One region of the Bradyrhizobium zaerense genome, then DNA from elsewhere that is predicted to be linked to it. Evidence: predicted binding sites of a transcription regulator. Region 1 holds the regulator's gene; each other region holds the start of a gene.

Region 1 (4,905 bases):
GCAGCTTTTCGTCGCGCAGCGCGGCGACCAGATCGGCGGAGGGTATCACGGCCTTGATGCCGATCAGAAGGCCCTCGCCGCGGAGTTCGCTGACAACGTTGGGATGGCGATCGATCACGGAGGCGAGCTTCTGCTTGAGCAGCAGCGACATCTTCTGCACATGGTCGAAGAAGCCGGGCTTGAGCATGACGTCCAGCACCGCATTGGCTGCCGAGATTGCGAGCGGATTGCCGCCAAAAGTCGAGCCGTGCGAGCCGGGCGTCATGCCGGAAGCGGCCTCCGCCGTCGCAAGGCAGGCGCCGATCGGAAAGCCGCCGCCAAGCGCCTTGGCCAGCGACATCACGTCCGGCGTGATGCCGAAACGTCGATGCGCAAACAGGTCGCCGGTGCGGCCCATGCCGGTCTGGACCTCGTCGAACGCCAGCAACAGGCCGCGTTCGTCGCAAAGCTGGCGCAATGCGCGATAGAACGCCGGGGGCGCCGAACGCACGCCACCCTCGCCTTGAATTGGCTCGATCAGAATGCCCGCGGTCTGCGGCCCGATCGCCTTCTTCACTGCGTCGAGGTCGCCAAAAGCGACCTGGTCGAAACCGTCCATCGGCGGACCGAAACCTTCGAGATATTTTGCCGAGCCCGTCGCAGCCAGCGTTGCGAGCGTGCGGCCGTGAAAGGCGCCCTCGAACGTGATCATGCGATAGCGATCGGGGTGACCTTTCACGGCCTGATAGCGGCGCACGACCTTGATCACGCATTCCAGCGCTTCGGCGCCGGAATTGCAGAAGAACACGAAGTCCGCAAAGCTCTCACTGCAAAGGCGGGCCGCGAGCTTCTCGCCGTCCGGGCTCTGGAACAGGTTCGACATGTGCCAGAGCTTTGTGGCCTGCTCCTGCAATGCCTTCACCAGCGCGGGATGGGCATGGCCGAGCGCATTCACCGCCACGCCCGAGGTGAAATCGAGATAGCGGTCGCCGTTGGTGGCGATCAGCCAGCAGCCTTCGCCGCGCTCGAAGCCGATCTCGGCCCTGGCGAAAACGGGAAGCAAATGCGGCGCGGCGCTGTTGGTCATGATGGTCTCTTGGATGTTTCAGACGGCCTGAACGCGCCTTGCGCAGCGCATCATTGGTCCGGAAAACGAAACGTGCCGCCTTTTAAGGGCGGCACGTGTCACTATCTTATGCTTGGCACCACGGGTGTCAATGCCGCCGGAAAGCCTCGCGAAAGGCTGAATCCGTAGTCTTGCGGTGCCGAATTTGCGGGTTTTGCCCACGGAACATGTGGAAGCGAGTCGGCAGACTCTTGCGCGTGAGTCACGCCATATTGTAGCGTTTGGCTTGTCAGATACGACATCTCGTGCAGCGGTTCTGATCTCTAAGTCCTCATGTACCGGCGTAAGCGTTCGGGCGTTCTAGGCGCGCCCGGCGAGCCTTAAGGGATTCTGACGGCACGGGTTTTTCGAGGCTTAGCATTCGCTGTGTGCCCCAGGATGGCTGGCGCGCGGCGAAGGAAAGGGTGCAATGACGGTTTTGACCTGGTCCGACGATCGCGTCGAACAGCTGAAAAAGCTCTGGGAGGCCGGACTTTCGGCCAGCCAGATCGCGGCAGAGCTCGGCAACGTGACCCGCAACGCCGTGATCGGCAAGGTGCACAGGCTCGGCCTGTCCGGCCGCGCCAAGAGCCCGTCTTCAGCTGCTCCCCGGCCGCGCAAGGCGCGTCCCGCGCAGCATATGATGCGGGTGAGCCGCCCCGTCGCGCGCGGCAACACCGCGCTGGCGCAGGCCTTCGAGGTCGAGATGGAGGCCGAACCGGTCACCTACGACAACGTGGTGCCGATGAGCCAGCGGCTGTCGCTGCTTGAATTGAACGAGGCAACCTGCCACTGGCCGGTCGGCGATCCCTCGAGCGCGGATTTCTTCTTCTGCGGCGGCAGGGCGCTCTCGGGCCTGCCCTATTGCGCCCAGCACTCGCGCGTCGCCTACCAGCCGGCGTCGGATCGCCGCCGTGCGCCGGTGAAGCCGTCGCGGTGAAGTCGTTCTGACGTTCAAGACGGCGGCCGTCATTGATGACGGCTCCAACAAACTCGATGTCGTCCCGGACAAGCGCGCCTCAAGCGCGCGCAGATCCGGGACCCATAGCCACCAGGCGCAATGATTGCGCGAAGTGGTCACCCCGAGTGTTCGCCAAACCACTCTTTGTGGTTATGGGTCCCGGATCAGCGCTCGCTAGCTCGCTTGTCCGGGACGACGGCTGGGATTGTGGCCCCAGCCGCACTCAAACTCACCCACTAAACCCTACGCCTGCTCCGCCTTCGCAAAGCGATCATCCAGCGCATAGCCGGCACCGCGCACGGTGCGGATCGGGTCCTGCTCGCGGCCGAGATTGAGCAGCTTGCGCAGGCGGCCGATATGGACGTCGACGGTGCGCTCGTCGATATAGATGTCGCGGCCCCAGACGCTGTCGAGCAGCTGCTCGCGCGAGAACACGCGGCCGGGATGCTCCAGGAAAAACTCCAACAGGCGATATTCGGTCGGGCCGAGATCGATCGGCCGGCCCGAGCGCGCCACACGCCGTTTGTCACGGTCGAGCTCGATATCGCCAAAGGCGAGCACGGTGGCGAGCCGCTCGGGGCTTGCACGCCTGAGCAGGCCCTTCACGCGGGCCAACAGCTCGGGCACCGAAAACGGCTTGACGATGTAGTCGTCGGCGCCGGTCGCCAATCCCCGCACCCGCTCGCTCTCCTCGCCGCGCGCGGTGAGCATGATGATCGGCAACTGCTTGGTGTCGGATCGCGCCCGCAGCCGACGGCACAGTTCGATGCCGGAGAGGCCGGGCAGCATCCAGTCGAGCACTATCAGATCGGGAAGATGCTCCTTGAGACGGGTATCGGCGTCGTCGCCGCGCATCACCGTCTCGACGTCATAGCCGTCGCCTTCGAGGTTGTAGCGGAGAAGCTCGGTCAGAGCTTCCTCGTCCTCAACCACCATAATGCGTGCGCCCATGGTGCCGTCGCTCCTTGATGATTCAAATATTCGGGAGGGTCGTGGCGAAGGTTGTCATGTCGCCCTTCGGCCGCTTGTCGGTCATGGCCTGACCTTCGATCATGTAGAACACGGTCTCGGCGACGTTGGTGGCGTGATCGCCGATCCGTTCGATGTTCTTGGCGCAGAACATCAGGTGGATGCAAAACGAAATGTTGCGCGGATCTTCCATCATGTAGGTGAGGAGCTCGCGGAACAGCGAAGTGCAGATGGCGTCGACTTCCTCGTCACCCTTCCACACCGCCATCGCCGCCGGCAGATCGTGCGCGGCATAGGCGTCGAGCACCGACTTGACCTGCTGCTGCACGAGATCGGTCATGTGCTCGAGCCCGCGGAACAGCTTGAGCGGATGGAAATCGGTCTCCAGCGCCGCGACGCGCTTGCCCATGTTCTTGGCGAGGTCGCCGATGCGCTCGAGATCGGTCGCAACGCGCATGGCGCCGACGATCTCGCGCAGGTCGACCGCCATCGGCTGGCGGCGGGCGATCGTGAGCACCGCACGCTCCTCGATGCGTCTCTGGAGCGTATCGAGCTCAGCGTCGGTGGTGACGACGCGCTGGCCGAGCGCGACGTCGCGGCGGATCAGGGCGTCGACGGAATCGACGATCATGCGCTCGGCGATCCCGCCCATTTCGGCGACCAGGCGCGTGAGCTCCTGGAGATCGGTATCGAAGGCCTTTGCGGTATGTTCAGAACCCATGTCCCGTCTCCTCAGCCGAACCGGCCGGTGATGTAATCCTGCGTACGCCGATCGGTCGGCGACGTGAAGATCTTGCTGGTGTCGTCGAATTCGATCAGTTCGCCGAGATACATGAAGGCGGTCTTGTCGGAGACGCGGGCCGCCTGCTGCATGTTGTGGGTGACGATCGCAATCGTGTAGCTCTCGGCTAATTCCTGGATCAGCTCCTCGACCTTGGCGGTCGAGATCGGGTCGAGCGCCGAGCAGGGCTCGTCGAACAGGATCACCTCGGGTCGCACCGCGACCGTACGGGCGATGCAGAGGCGCTGCTGCTGGCCGCCGGACAGCGAGAGGCCGGAGGCGTTGAGCTTGTCCTTGACCTCGTTCCACAACGCGCCGCCGCGCAGCGCCTTCTCGACGCGGTCGTCCATCTCCGATTTCGAGATCTTCTCGTAAAGGCGGATGCCGAAAGCGATGTTCTCGTAGATCGTCATCGGGAACGGCGTCGGCTTCTGGAACACCATGCCGACGCGGGCACGCAGCAGATTGAGGTCGAGCTTGCCGTCGAGGATGTTGGTCTGGTCGAGCATGAGCTGACCGGTGGCGCGCTGGCCCGGATAGAGATCGTACATCCGGTTGAAGATGCGCAGCAGGGTCGACTTGCCGCAGCCCGACGGGCCGATGAACGCGGTGACGCGGTTGGCGCCGAGCGTCAGGTTGATGTTCTTCAGCGCGTGGTGCTCGCCATAGTAGAAGTTCAGGTTGCGCACGGTCACCTTGGGGGGCGCCTCGGGCAGCACCGGCGCGTGCGGCAGTCCACCGGCCGCGCTCATCGATACGGACAGATCACTCATTTTGCGGTCCTCTCGGCGCCAAGAATGCGCGCGCCAATATTCAGGGCAAGAACGGTCAGGGTGATGAGCAGCGCGCCGCTCCAGGCCAGCTGCTTCCAGTAGGCATAGGGGCTCTGCACGAAGTTGTTGATGGTGACCGGCAGGTTCGCCATGGTCTTGTTCAGGCCCAGGCTGAAGAACTGGTTCGACAACGCGGTGAACAGCAGCGGCGCGGTTTCGCCGGCAACACGGGCGGTGGCGAGCAGCACGCCGGTGATGAGACCGGAACGGGCAGAACGATAGGCAATGCGCTTGATCACCAGCGAACGCGGCAGGCCGAGCGCGGAAGCTGCCTCAC
Region 2 (4,905 bases), 1.2 Mb from region 1:
GGGATATCTTCAGGATGTGGTCGCGATGCTCGTTCTCGGTGACGTCGAAACACTCGACCTGGCCCGCGGCCGAGCGTGCGGCGATCACGGAGATCTCGCGCTCGAACGGCACGAAGGCTTCCAGGATCGCTAGTTTGGTGGCGAGGCTGGTCCACACCTTCGCGATGTCGTCGCCCTCGCGGATGATGGCTTGGCCTTTGCCGTCATAGCCAAAACGGCGGGTTTTCAGCACCGCCGGAAGGCCAATCCTTGCGATCGCCTCGCGCAACGATGCGACTGAGGTGACGTCGGCATAAGCGGCGGTGCCGATCCCGAGCCGCGTCACAAAATCCTTTTCGGCGAGCCGGTCCTGCGTGGTCTCGAGGATCTTGCGGTTGGGCAGCACCGGGCGGCGTGCGTCCAGCACCATGGCGGCGGCCGCCGGCACGTTCTCGAATTCGTAGGTGATGACGTCGACGTCGTTGGCGAACAGCTCCAATGCCTCGACATCGGCGTATTCCGCGCAGGTCGCGTTCAGCACGACATCGAAGGCCGGCGAATCCGGATCGGGCGAGAACACCTGGCAGCGCAGGCCGAGTCGGGCCGCCGCCATCGCCAGCATCCGGCCCAGTTGCCCGCCGCCGAGGATTCCGATGGTGTCGCCGGGCTTCAGCTTCACCTGCCTTGAGTCCAGTCACGCCTTGTCCTCCGGGCGTTCGGCGATCGCCTCGGTCTGTGCCTTGCGCCAGGCGGCGAGGCGGTCGGACAGGGCCGGATCGGACAGCGCCAGCACGGCTGCCGCAAGCAGCGCGGCGTTGATCGCACCGGCCTTGCCGATCGCCAGGGTGCCGACCGGGATGCCGGCGGGCATCTGGACAATCGAATAGAGCAGATCAATGCCCTTGAGCGTCCTGGATTCGATCGGCACACCGAACACCGGCAGTTCCGTCAGTGCCGCGGCCATGCCGGGCAGATGCGCAGCGCCGCCCGCGCCGGCAATAACGACCTTGAAACCGGCGGCCTTGGCGCCCTTGGCGAAGGTAAACAGCCGGTCCGGGGTCCGGTGGGCCGAGACGATGCGGCTCTCGCAGGCGACACCGAGCGCTGCAAGTGTGTCGGCGGCATGCCGCATGGTCTCCCAGTCCGACTGGCTTCCCATGATGATGGCGATCGGCGCGGTCATGTCGTCAATTGTGCTCGGGAAAACAGAAACATAGGCCAGATTAACGGTTCCGGCCGGCGGATCGCAAGGCGGTGGCAAGGAGAAGGGAATGCACTATCCTGTCTTGGTGAATCCCCGCAAGCGTTCATTGAGCAGGATGCCCATGAAGAAACCAACAAGGGCGACAGCTGCGAAGGCCAAAAAGGGCCGGAAAACCAGCGGGAGCCGAGCCAAAGCTGTCCCAAAGCGTGCCGTGCCGGCACCTCGCCGCGCGCTCGCAGATGACGGCGCCACGGACATCAACAAGGCGGCCATCCGCGCCCTGCGGACCAAGCTGAGAGGGGCGCTGCGGTGCATCGCGGAACTCGAAGCCGCCGCCGACACCGACTTCCTGCTCGACATTCCGAACCGGCGCGGTTTCGAGCGCGAGCTCAGCCGAGCCATCGCCTATATGAAGCGCTATCGCGCCAGCGGCGCGCTGATCGTGCTCGACGTCGACCGGCTGAAGCCGATCAACGATTCGTTCGGCCATGGCGCGGGGGATGAGGTGCTGAAGGCGATCGCCGCCACGCTGACGCGGCAAATCCGCGCCTCCGACATGGTCGGCCGTCTCGGCGGCGACGAATTTGCGCTGCTGTTGTGGAATCTCAGCGAGACCGATGCCAAGGCCAAAGCCGTGATTTTGGAGCAGGCCGTCGACGAATTGTCGTTCGTCTTTCGCGGGCAGCACGTGACGGCGGGCGCCTCCGCCGGCGTCGCGCTGCTCGGCGCGCACTCCGATGCCGCCCGCGCGCTGGAGGAGGCTGATGCTGCCATGTATGTGCGCAAAGCGCAGCGGCGGCACGAGCCGCGGATCAGGCTCGTCAGCAGCTGAGTTTACAACGTAGCCAAATCTTCCGGGACGTTGCCGAATTTGCGCAACAGCTTGGCGTCACCAAATTCGCCGGTCATGGGATCGCCGCTGCGGCTGAACGCGACCGCGCCGATATGGCCAGAACCTCGTGCCAACATCTCGGCGCGCCGCAAGGCTGCCGTCGAGGTCTGGCATTCTTCAGCCGCGCCCGCGACAGGCGATCCGTCGGCATCGATAAGAAAGGGCATTGCCACGTAATAGGTCACATCGGACATTGGCGTTGCTCCAGCATGGTGAATTCAGGCGGCGCTGCTCTTGCTCCGCATCTTGCTGCGTGAGGTCTCCGGAATGCAGCCGGCCGAGATCGCCGCCTGTAATTCCTCGAGCTCGGCTTCCAGATATTCGTTGGCCATGATCAGCGCCTTGATGGTGCTGCGCAGATTGCCGTCGCACATCGCGATGGCCTGATCGCAGGCTTGCTCATAGTGGCTGTTGTCGAAAAGGGCGGCTGCTGACATCTGCGTTTTCCTGGGCGTTGTCTTGGACGTCTTCTGGGGGCGGCGGCCCCAAAATGTTCTCTCTTTGTTCCAATCGAGTCAAGCGGATTCCAGCGCCCGCAGCTTCACCGCGGCGCGATCGCTGTGGATCAGGCGATGATGTCGGGCGTGATCTGGTCTTCGATGAAGGCGATCCGGTCCCGCAACAACAGCTTGCGCTTCTTCAACCGCTGCAACCGCAACAGGTCGGGGGCGGGCGATTGATGCAGTGCATCGATCGCCGCATCGAGATCTCGGTGTTCCTGGTGCAACCGGGCGAGTTCGGCTTCGAGCTCGCGCTCGTTTTCATTGGTCATGTCTGCGGTGGCCGAAAACCGATAGCTTGAGATTAAGGCTGTGGATGCCCTGTGGAAATTATCGTCCTTGCGCGGCGCGATCGCAAGCGATCTGGATCGCGGGCCACCGTTCTCTCGCAAGATATTTCGGTGATCGCTTAACCCGGTTCACGCAGGCGCATTGATATCATGGATTTTTCCCCGCGTGGTTCCTTACTCACGGTTCGTTACATATGAATTTTCAAAAATGACACTGCGACGACGGATACCCATCGACAGAACAGATCGGTGATGTACACTTCCTCGTCCGGATCAGATCCAAGGTTCACCCCTACCGAGGAGGTTTCGAATGACAATTCAGGCACATCTGGTTGAATTGGAACGGAAGCACAAAACTCTCGAAAACGAATTGCACGACGCTCTCGTGCACCTTTCAACAGACGACCTGCAAATTGTTGAGTTGAAGCGCCGGAAGTTGCTGGTCAAGGACCAGATCGAGCGATTGAAGCACAACGAGACGCTTCACTAGTAACCCCCGTAAACAGCGTAGAGTTTGATCGTACCCTTTCACGCGGGGATGGGAGCTTGTGCGCTCATCCCTGCCGAAGCTGCGCGTTGCGCAATCATGATTGCGCGGCGTTCAGAGGCCTGCGAGCGTGGCGACGTGCTCCGCGATCGCAAGCGATGACGTCAATCCCGGCGATTCGATGCCGAACAGGTTGATCAGGCCTTCGACGCCGTGGTCGGTCGGACCCTGCATCAGGAAATCCTGCGTGGCGACAGCCGGCGGCACGATCTTCGGGCGAATGCCTGAATAGCTCGGCATCAGCGCGCCGTCGGGCAGCGTCGGCCAGTATTTGCGGATCGCCGGATAGAAGCGCTCGGCCCGCGAGGGATCGACCGCATAGTCGATCGTCTCGATCCACTCCACGTCCGGCCCGAAACGGGCCTGCCCCGCCATATCCAGCGTCAGATGCACGCCGAGGCCGCCGGGCTCCGGCACCGGATAGATCAGGCGCGAGAACGGTGCCTTGGCGTTGCAGCTGAAGTAATTGCCCTTGGCAAGATAGGCCGGCGGAATCCGCTCCAGCGGCATGCCGTCGATGTGGCGCGCGACCGTCGTCGCCGAAAGCCCGGCGGCGTTGACGAGCAGGCCACATTGCAGCGTCATCGGCGCTTCGCCGCCGGCGTCGATCTCGATGATTCCGCCCGCTACCTTGGCGCGGATCAAGGGCGCGTGAAACGCAAAGGCCGCACCTGCTGCTTCGGCCTCGCCGCGCAGCGGAGCATGTAGGCATGGCTGTCGATGATGCCCGTCGACGGTGAGAGCAGGGCTGCGTCGCAGGCGAGCGCGGGCTCCAGCGCACGCGCCGCATCGCCCGAGAGCAGCTGCATATCGAGCACGCCATTGGCCTCGGCATGCGCCTTGATCGCTTGCAGCTTCTCGGTTTCGTTGGCGCTGGTCGCGACGATCAGCTTGCCGCAGTTCTTGTGCGGGATGCCGCGCTCGCCGCAATAGCGGTAGAGTGCGTGCTTGCCGCTGACGCACATGCGCGCCATCCAGCTGCCGGCGCGGTAGTAAATCCCGGCATGAATCACCTCGCTGTTGCGCGAGGAGGTCACGGTGCCGATGGCCTCGGCCTCCTCGAGCACGATTACCTCGCGCCCGGCCTGGGCCAGCTTGCGGGCCACCGCGAGCCCGATCACGCCGGCTCCGACGACGACGCAATCGACCCTATCCATGGTTGTGGAGGATTTTCGCTGAAGCCGGGGGAACTGATTTGCCCGGCAAACGTGCCGCGCGGCCGTTGTCCGTTAAGGAGGCATTTATCATGTCAGGGCAATTGCCGTATTCTGGGACACATTTTTCCGTTGGTCGCACAGGCGTTTACCCGATCCAAACCCGCGAAGCCAGACAATCCACGTTGAAACGCGGGTGGCTGATGGCTGAGAAGAACTGGCAGGCTGGCAGCACGATTGTGATTGCTGTGCAGGCCGTCGTGTGCCTGGGCACGGCGATCACGCCTGCGCGCGCCTTTGCGTCGTCCGAGCAATTTGCCCCGGCGGCCTATCTCGGCG
Region 3 (4,905 bases), 2.6 Mb from region 1:
CCATGCTTCGGTTCTGATCGAAGCTTCGTTGCAGAGCCGCATCGCATGCTGCAGCTGAAACGTCGAAGTCTCTCGCTCTGCGCGACATGCAAACCCCGTCCGCACGCAGCGAATGGGAACGTCACAAGATTGCTTCGTGTTGGGCTCTACATCTTCCCTTCAGGGTCGCGAAGTCATGGCAAGAGTTGGCAACAATTCGGTTCCGTCGGCCGCACCATCGGAGTTCGGCAAGACTGCAACCATCGTTTCCGTCGCCAGCATGATCGGCGTGCTGTTCCGGCAGCACGGTCGCAACCCCACTCTACGTCATCTACAAGCAACAGCTGGGCTTCTCCCAGATCACGTTGACGCTGATTTATGCCGTCTACGTCGTCGGAAACCTGACCGCGCTCCTGATATTCGGCCGGATGTCCGATCAGGTCGGGCGGCGGCGCACCGCGGTCATTGCCATCGGCATCGCCATCGTGGGCGCCCTCGTGTTCCTGTTCGCACACGGAATCGCTTCGCTCTACGTCGCCCGGGTGCTGAGCGGTCTTGCGATCGGGCTCGGCGCCGGAACCGGCACCGCCTGGCTTGCCGAACTGATCGCCGAACGGGACCGCTCCCGCGCCACCGTGATCGCAACGATCGCGAACTTCACCGGCCTTGGTCTTGGCGCATTGATCGCCGGCCTGCTTGCCGAATATGTCGCGCTTCCGCTGCGAATACCGTTCATCGCCTATCTCGCCGTGCTGGTCGTCGTCGCGATCCTTGTTGCCTTCGCTCGCGAGACGGTGAATCGTCCCCTCACCTCCTTCGCACAAGTGTCGGTGCGGCCGCGCGCCGGCGTTCCGTCGCCGATCCGGTCCAGGTTCGTAGCGCCTGCGGTCACCGGCTTCGGCGCCATGGCCCTCGTTGCCTTTTTCGCCGCGCTCGCGCCGAGCGTGCTCGCCAGCGAGCTGCACGTCACCAGCCACGCGGTCGCGGGCATGATCTTCCTCGAGCTTGCCGCCGCCGTTGCCCTCGTCATTGCCCTGACGCGCTCGGTGTCGAGCCGCGCCGCGATGCTATGGTCGCTCGGCCTGATGTTGCCGAGCCTTGCCCTGCTGGTGACCGCACAGCTCATGGGATCGCTCGGCGTCATGATCGTGGCGACCGCGACCTGCGGTGTGGCGGCGGGTCTCGGCTATCGCGGCAGCCTGCAGGTGGTGAACCAGATCGCACCGGATGACCGTCGTGCCGAAGTGGTGTCGGCCTATTTCATCTGCTGCTTTCTCGGCAACGCGCTTCCAGTCATCGGTATCGGTATCCTCTCGACCCTGATCAGTTCGACCGTGGCCAGCCTCGTCTTCGCCACGACGATTGCGGTCTTTGCGGCCGTTGCGCTGGTGTTCGGGCTGAAATACCGATCTGGCTAGACGGAGCCGACAAGAAAAAAGAGACGCCGCGCGGATACGCGGCGCCTCCAGACACAGAGGGTAGCTTGCGCCGTCAACTCGCGGCGCGCAGATTGACCTTGCTCTCGGCGATGCTGGTGAGCTTTTTATCCGTCGCCTTCTCTTCCTCGAGCGTCTTGGCAAGCACGCTGGCGCAATCGTTGCGGCCGAGCTGCTTGGCCCAGGCGATCAGGCTTCCGTAGCGCACGATCTCGTAATGTTCGGCCGCTTGCGCCGCGTTGATCAGGGCGGCGTCGAGCACCGTCTTGTCGGCGACTTCCCCAGCGGTCTCGTTGGCTTCCTCGATGATGCCGTCGATCGCCGGGCAATCGACCGCCTTCACCTCCGCGCCGTGCATCTTGAACACTTCCTCGAGACGCTTGACGTGCTGCCGGGTCTCCTCGAGATGCGTCAAAAAGCCCTGCTTCAACTGCGGATCAGTGGCCTTGTCTGCCATTTTCGGCAGCGCCTTGGTGAGTTGCTGCTCGGCGTAATAGATGTCCTGCAGCTGATGCACGAACAGGTCGTTCATGGTCTTGATGTCTTTTGTGAACAGTCCCATCGTTCCAAATCCTCGCAGATTTTGGGAACACGGCGGCGCCGGCTCGCACGAGAGCCGCATTTCGCCGTGTTCGGTTGCTGATCTCGGCTAACCTGCGGGCGCGGCCGCCGTTCCACAAAAGACTTGCTTTCCAGAAAAACTCCGCATGTTTGCGCCGGAACAAGGCTTGCGGCTTCAGGATCTGAAACCATCTCAACACACGGACGCGCGATCCAGGCCGGGGCCTCGACTCAGATGCTTAACGCGCGAGCCGTGTGAACCACGTATGACAGGAACGCCCGCTCCAGCGCAGAAGCTGTCCTTGTCAAGGCCTGCACAAGTTGCTGTTTTTGCCCTAAATGAGCTACATCATGCCTAGCGATCGGCGCCCTCTTGGGCGCAGCGGTCGCGCCCGACCAGTCAATGCCTGACCGGTTTGGTCTTGCCCCCCGCCGGGAGGATGAATGCACGGAATGCTGCCCGCGCTGAAACGCGGTTTCAAGAGATGGATCGGCTGGCGCCGGGTCGGAATCGCGGCGAGCGTCATGATCATCGCCTTCGCGGTCACGACGCTGCTGCGAACCCTCAAGGGCATCGATACTGGCGTCATCCTGACGGCGCTGACCGATATCCCCCGCGGCAATATCGGGCTGGCCGCGATGTGCGTGTTCTTCGCGTTTTGTACGCTGACCTTCTACGACTTTTTTGCACTGCGAACGATCGGCAAGAAGCACGTACCGTACCGCATCGCGGCGCTGTCCAGCTTCACGTCGTATTCGATCGGCCACAACATCGGCGCCACCGTGTTCACCGGCGGAGCGATCCGCTTCCGAATCTATTCGGACTACGGGCTGAACGCGATCGACGTCGCCAAGATCTGCTTCCTCTCCGGCCTGACCTTCTGGCTCGGTAACATCTTCGTGCTGTCGATCGGCATGGTCATCCATCCGGATGCGGCCTCCTACATGGATCAGCTCCCGTCGCCGATCAACCGGCTGATCGCACTCGGCGGCCTCGCCTCGATCGTCGCTTATCTGGTCTGGCTCTGCACGGGCGAGAAGCGACGCGAACTTGGCCAGAAGGGCTGGAAAGTGGTGCTGCCGTCAGCACCGCTGACCTTGGTGCAGATCCTGATCGGCGTGGTCGATCTCGGCTTCTGCGCGATGGCGATGTACCTGCTGGTACCGGCCAACCCGCCGATGGACTTCCTGTCGCTCGCCGTGGTGTTCATCCTGGCAACCCTGCTGGGCTTCGCCAGCCATGCTCCCGGCAGCCTTGGCGTGTTCGACGCCGCCATGCTGGTGGCGCTTCCCGAATTCGGCCGCGAGCAGTTGCTCGCCACCCTCCTGGTCTTCCGCATCCTTTATTTCGTGATCCCGTTCGGTCTGGCCATCTCCATCATGGGCACGCGCGAGCTGTGGATGAACGTGGTCGAGCCCTGGCAGGAGCGCCGGCGGCTGGCGGAGGCCTGCGCGCAGGCCAACCTGCCCAACCAGGTGACGCCGATGGAGCGCGAGCGGGCGCTGCGCCAAGCCAGCAAACGGTGATGCCAACAACCGGGTAAGGCGGGCGGTCCGCGCGACCGCCGGACAAAGGTTGCGCCCGGAGCAGCAATCCTCTCTTATTTCCGCCTCAACTTTGCCGTTGAAGACGCGGGCCATGATCCCTGTATCTCTTCGTACCCTCTCCGCTTGCGTCCTGCTGTTTGCCGGGATCTTGAGCTTTTCGCCGCTCCAGCGCGTTGCCGCGCAGGATACCGGCGCCATGCAGATCAATTGGGAGGTGCGCAACCGCTTCCGCCTGTTCCGCGAAGAGCGCGACTTCCTGCTGCATGTCGAGAATGCGCGTAACCGCAGCATTCTCGCCGCCGAGCAGTCGCTGGAGCTCCAGAGCGAGGGCCGCGGCTGGGCCCGCAACATGGTCAACCGGCTCTGCATCGACCTCCAGGGCCGGGTCAACCAGCCCTGCACCCGCGACAACGTCAAAGAGAACTACATCACGCCGCTCGACCACCCCGTCACCGTGCGCCTGACCGGCGCGGTGCCGGTCGGGGCTATCTGCGCCTGGTCCTTCGACGACGGCGACGGGCCGCAAACCTCGACCTTCGACTGCGCAGAGCCGGTCAATCTGCGCGTCCGCTACGGCAAGCAGACGGTCGCGAGCGTCGATGTCTCCTCCGGCTCTGATCCGACCCAGCGCGTGCAGACCGAGATCCAGGTCCGCGACATCTTCATCGCCGGTCTGGGCGACAGCATCGCCTCGGGCGAAGGCAATCCGGACCGGCCATTGGCGCTCTCCGACGAAGGTTTCTGCTTCCGCTCCTATCTCGGCGCCGCCGGCGCGCAGTACTACCGGCCGAGCCGTGCCGGCTTCAAGGGGGGCCGCGCCTGCGAGGCGCCGGATACGCTTGCGAACTGGCAGCGCTACGGCGCGCTCTGGTTCAACTCGCCCTGCCATCGCTCGCTGTACAGTTACCAGGCCCGCACCGCGCTGGCGCTCGCGGTGCGCTACAGCCACATCGCAGTGACCTATCTGCCGCTCGCCTGCACCGGCGCCAGCATCAGCGACGGACTGCTCGGCTCGCAGCGCGCCCGCGAATGCCCGCCCGGCAAGACCGGCACCTGCCAGACCAGCGTGAACGCCCAGATCGCGGAGTTGCGCGAGGCGCTCACCGCGGCGAAGAAACGTCAGCCGGATCGCACGCTCGACCTGGTGCTGCTTTCGGTCGGCGCGAACGACGTCTATTTCTCGGGCCTTGTCGCCGACGTCATCGTCGACACCCCGACCGAGCGCGCGCTGTTCCGCCGCTCCGGCGTGATGGCGAGCGTCGACGAATCCCGCGACGCGCTGGCGCGCGAGCTGCCGCAGAATTTCGTCAAGCTGCGCGAGGCGCTGAAGCCGCTGGTCGGCGGCGACCTCTCGCACGTGGTCTATGTCTCCTACGCCAAT

The links. Region 1 encodes PhoB, which activates phosphate uptake and scavenging genes when phosphate is short. Its sites were predicted from a motif close to TGTCATNNANCTGTCAT; they were not measured.
Region 2: the regulator PhoB is predicted to act here: its motif matches at 3,074-3,090, upstream of AB8Z38_RS31295 (YdcH family protein).
Region 3: the regulator PhoB is predicted to act here: its motif matches at 2,232-2,248, upstream of AB8Z38_RS00855 (YbhN family protein).

Annotation. Positions count from the first base shown of each region.
Region 1 is NZ_CP165734.1:5,352,289-5,357,193, reverse strand. It holds gene AB8Z38_RS25720 (aspartate aminotransferase family protein) at 1-1,066, opposite strand, end outside; gene AB8Z38_RS25715 (GcrA family cell cycle regulator) at 1,515-2,024, shown strand; gene phoB (phosphate regulon transcriptional regulator PhoB) at 2,289-2,996, opposite strand; gene phoU (phosphate signaling complex protein PhoU) at 3,019-3,735, opposite strand; gene pstB (phosphate ABC transporter ATP-binding protein PstB) at 3,747-4,568, opposite strand; gene pstA (phosphate ABC transporter permease PstA) at 4,565-4,905, opposite strand, start outside.
Region 2 is NZ_CP165734.1:6,510,871-6,515,775, forward strand. It holds gene AB8Z38_RS31265 (5-(carboxyamino)imidazole ribonucleotide synthase) at 1-673, opposite strand, end outside; gene purE (5-(carboxyamino)imidazole ribonucleotide mutase) at 674-1,162, opposite strand; gene AB8Z38_RS31275 (GGDEF domain-containing protein) at 1,305-2,015, shown strand; gene AB8Z38_RS31280 (hypothetical protein) at 2,018-2,269, opposite strand; gene AB8Z38_RS31285 (hypothetical protein) at 2,294-2,512, opposite strand; gene AB8Z38_RS31290 (YdcH family protein) at 2,641-2,847, opposite strand; gene AB8Z38_RS31295 (YdcH family protein) at 3,176-3,355, shown strand; partial or broken gene AB8Z38_RS31300 (NAD(P)/FAD-dependent oxidoreductase) at 3,542-4,569, opposite strand; partial or broken gene AB8Z38_RS31305 (EAL domain-containing protein) at 4,770-4,905, shown strand, end outside.
Region 3 is NZ_CP165734.1:192,335-197,239, reverse strand. It holds gene AB8Z38_RS00865 (MFS transporter) at 309-1,397, shown strand; gene AB8Z38_RS00860 (ferritin-like domain-containing protein) at 1,471-1,977, opposite strand; gene AB8Z38_RS00855 (YbhN family protein) at 2,421-3,503, shown strand; gene AB8Z38_RS00850 (hypothetical protein) at 3,616-4,905, shown strand, end outside.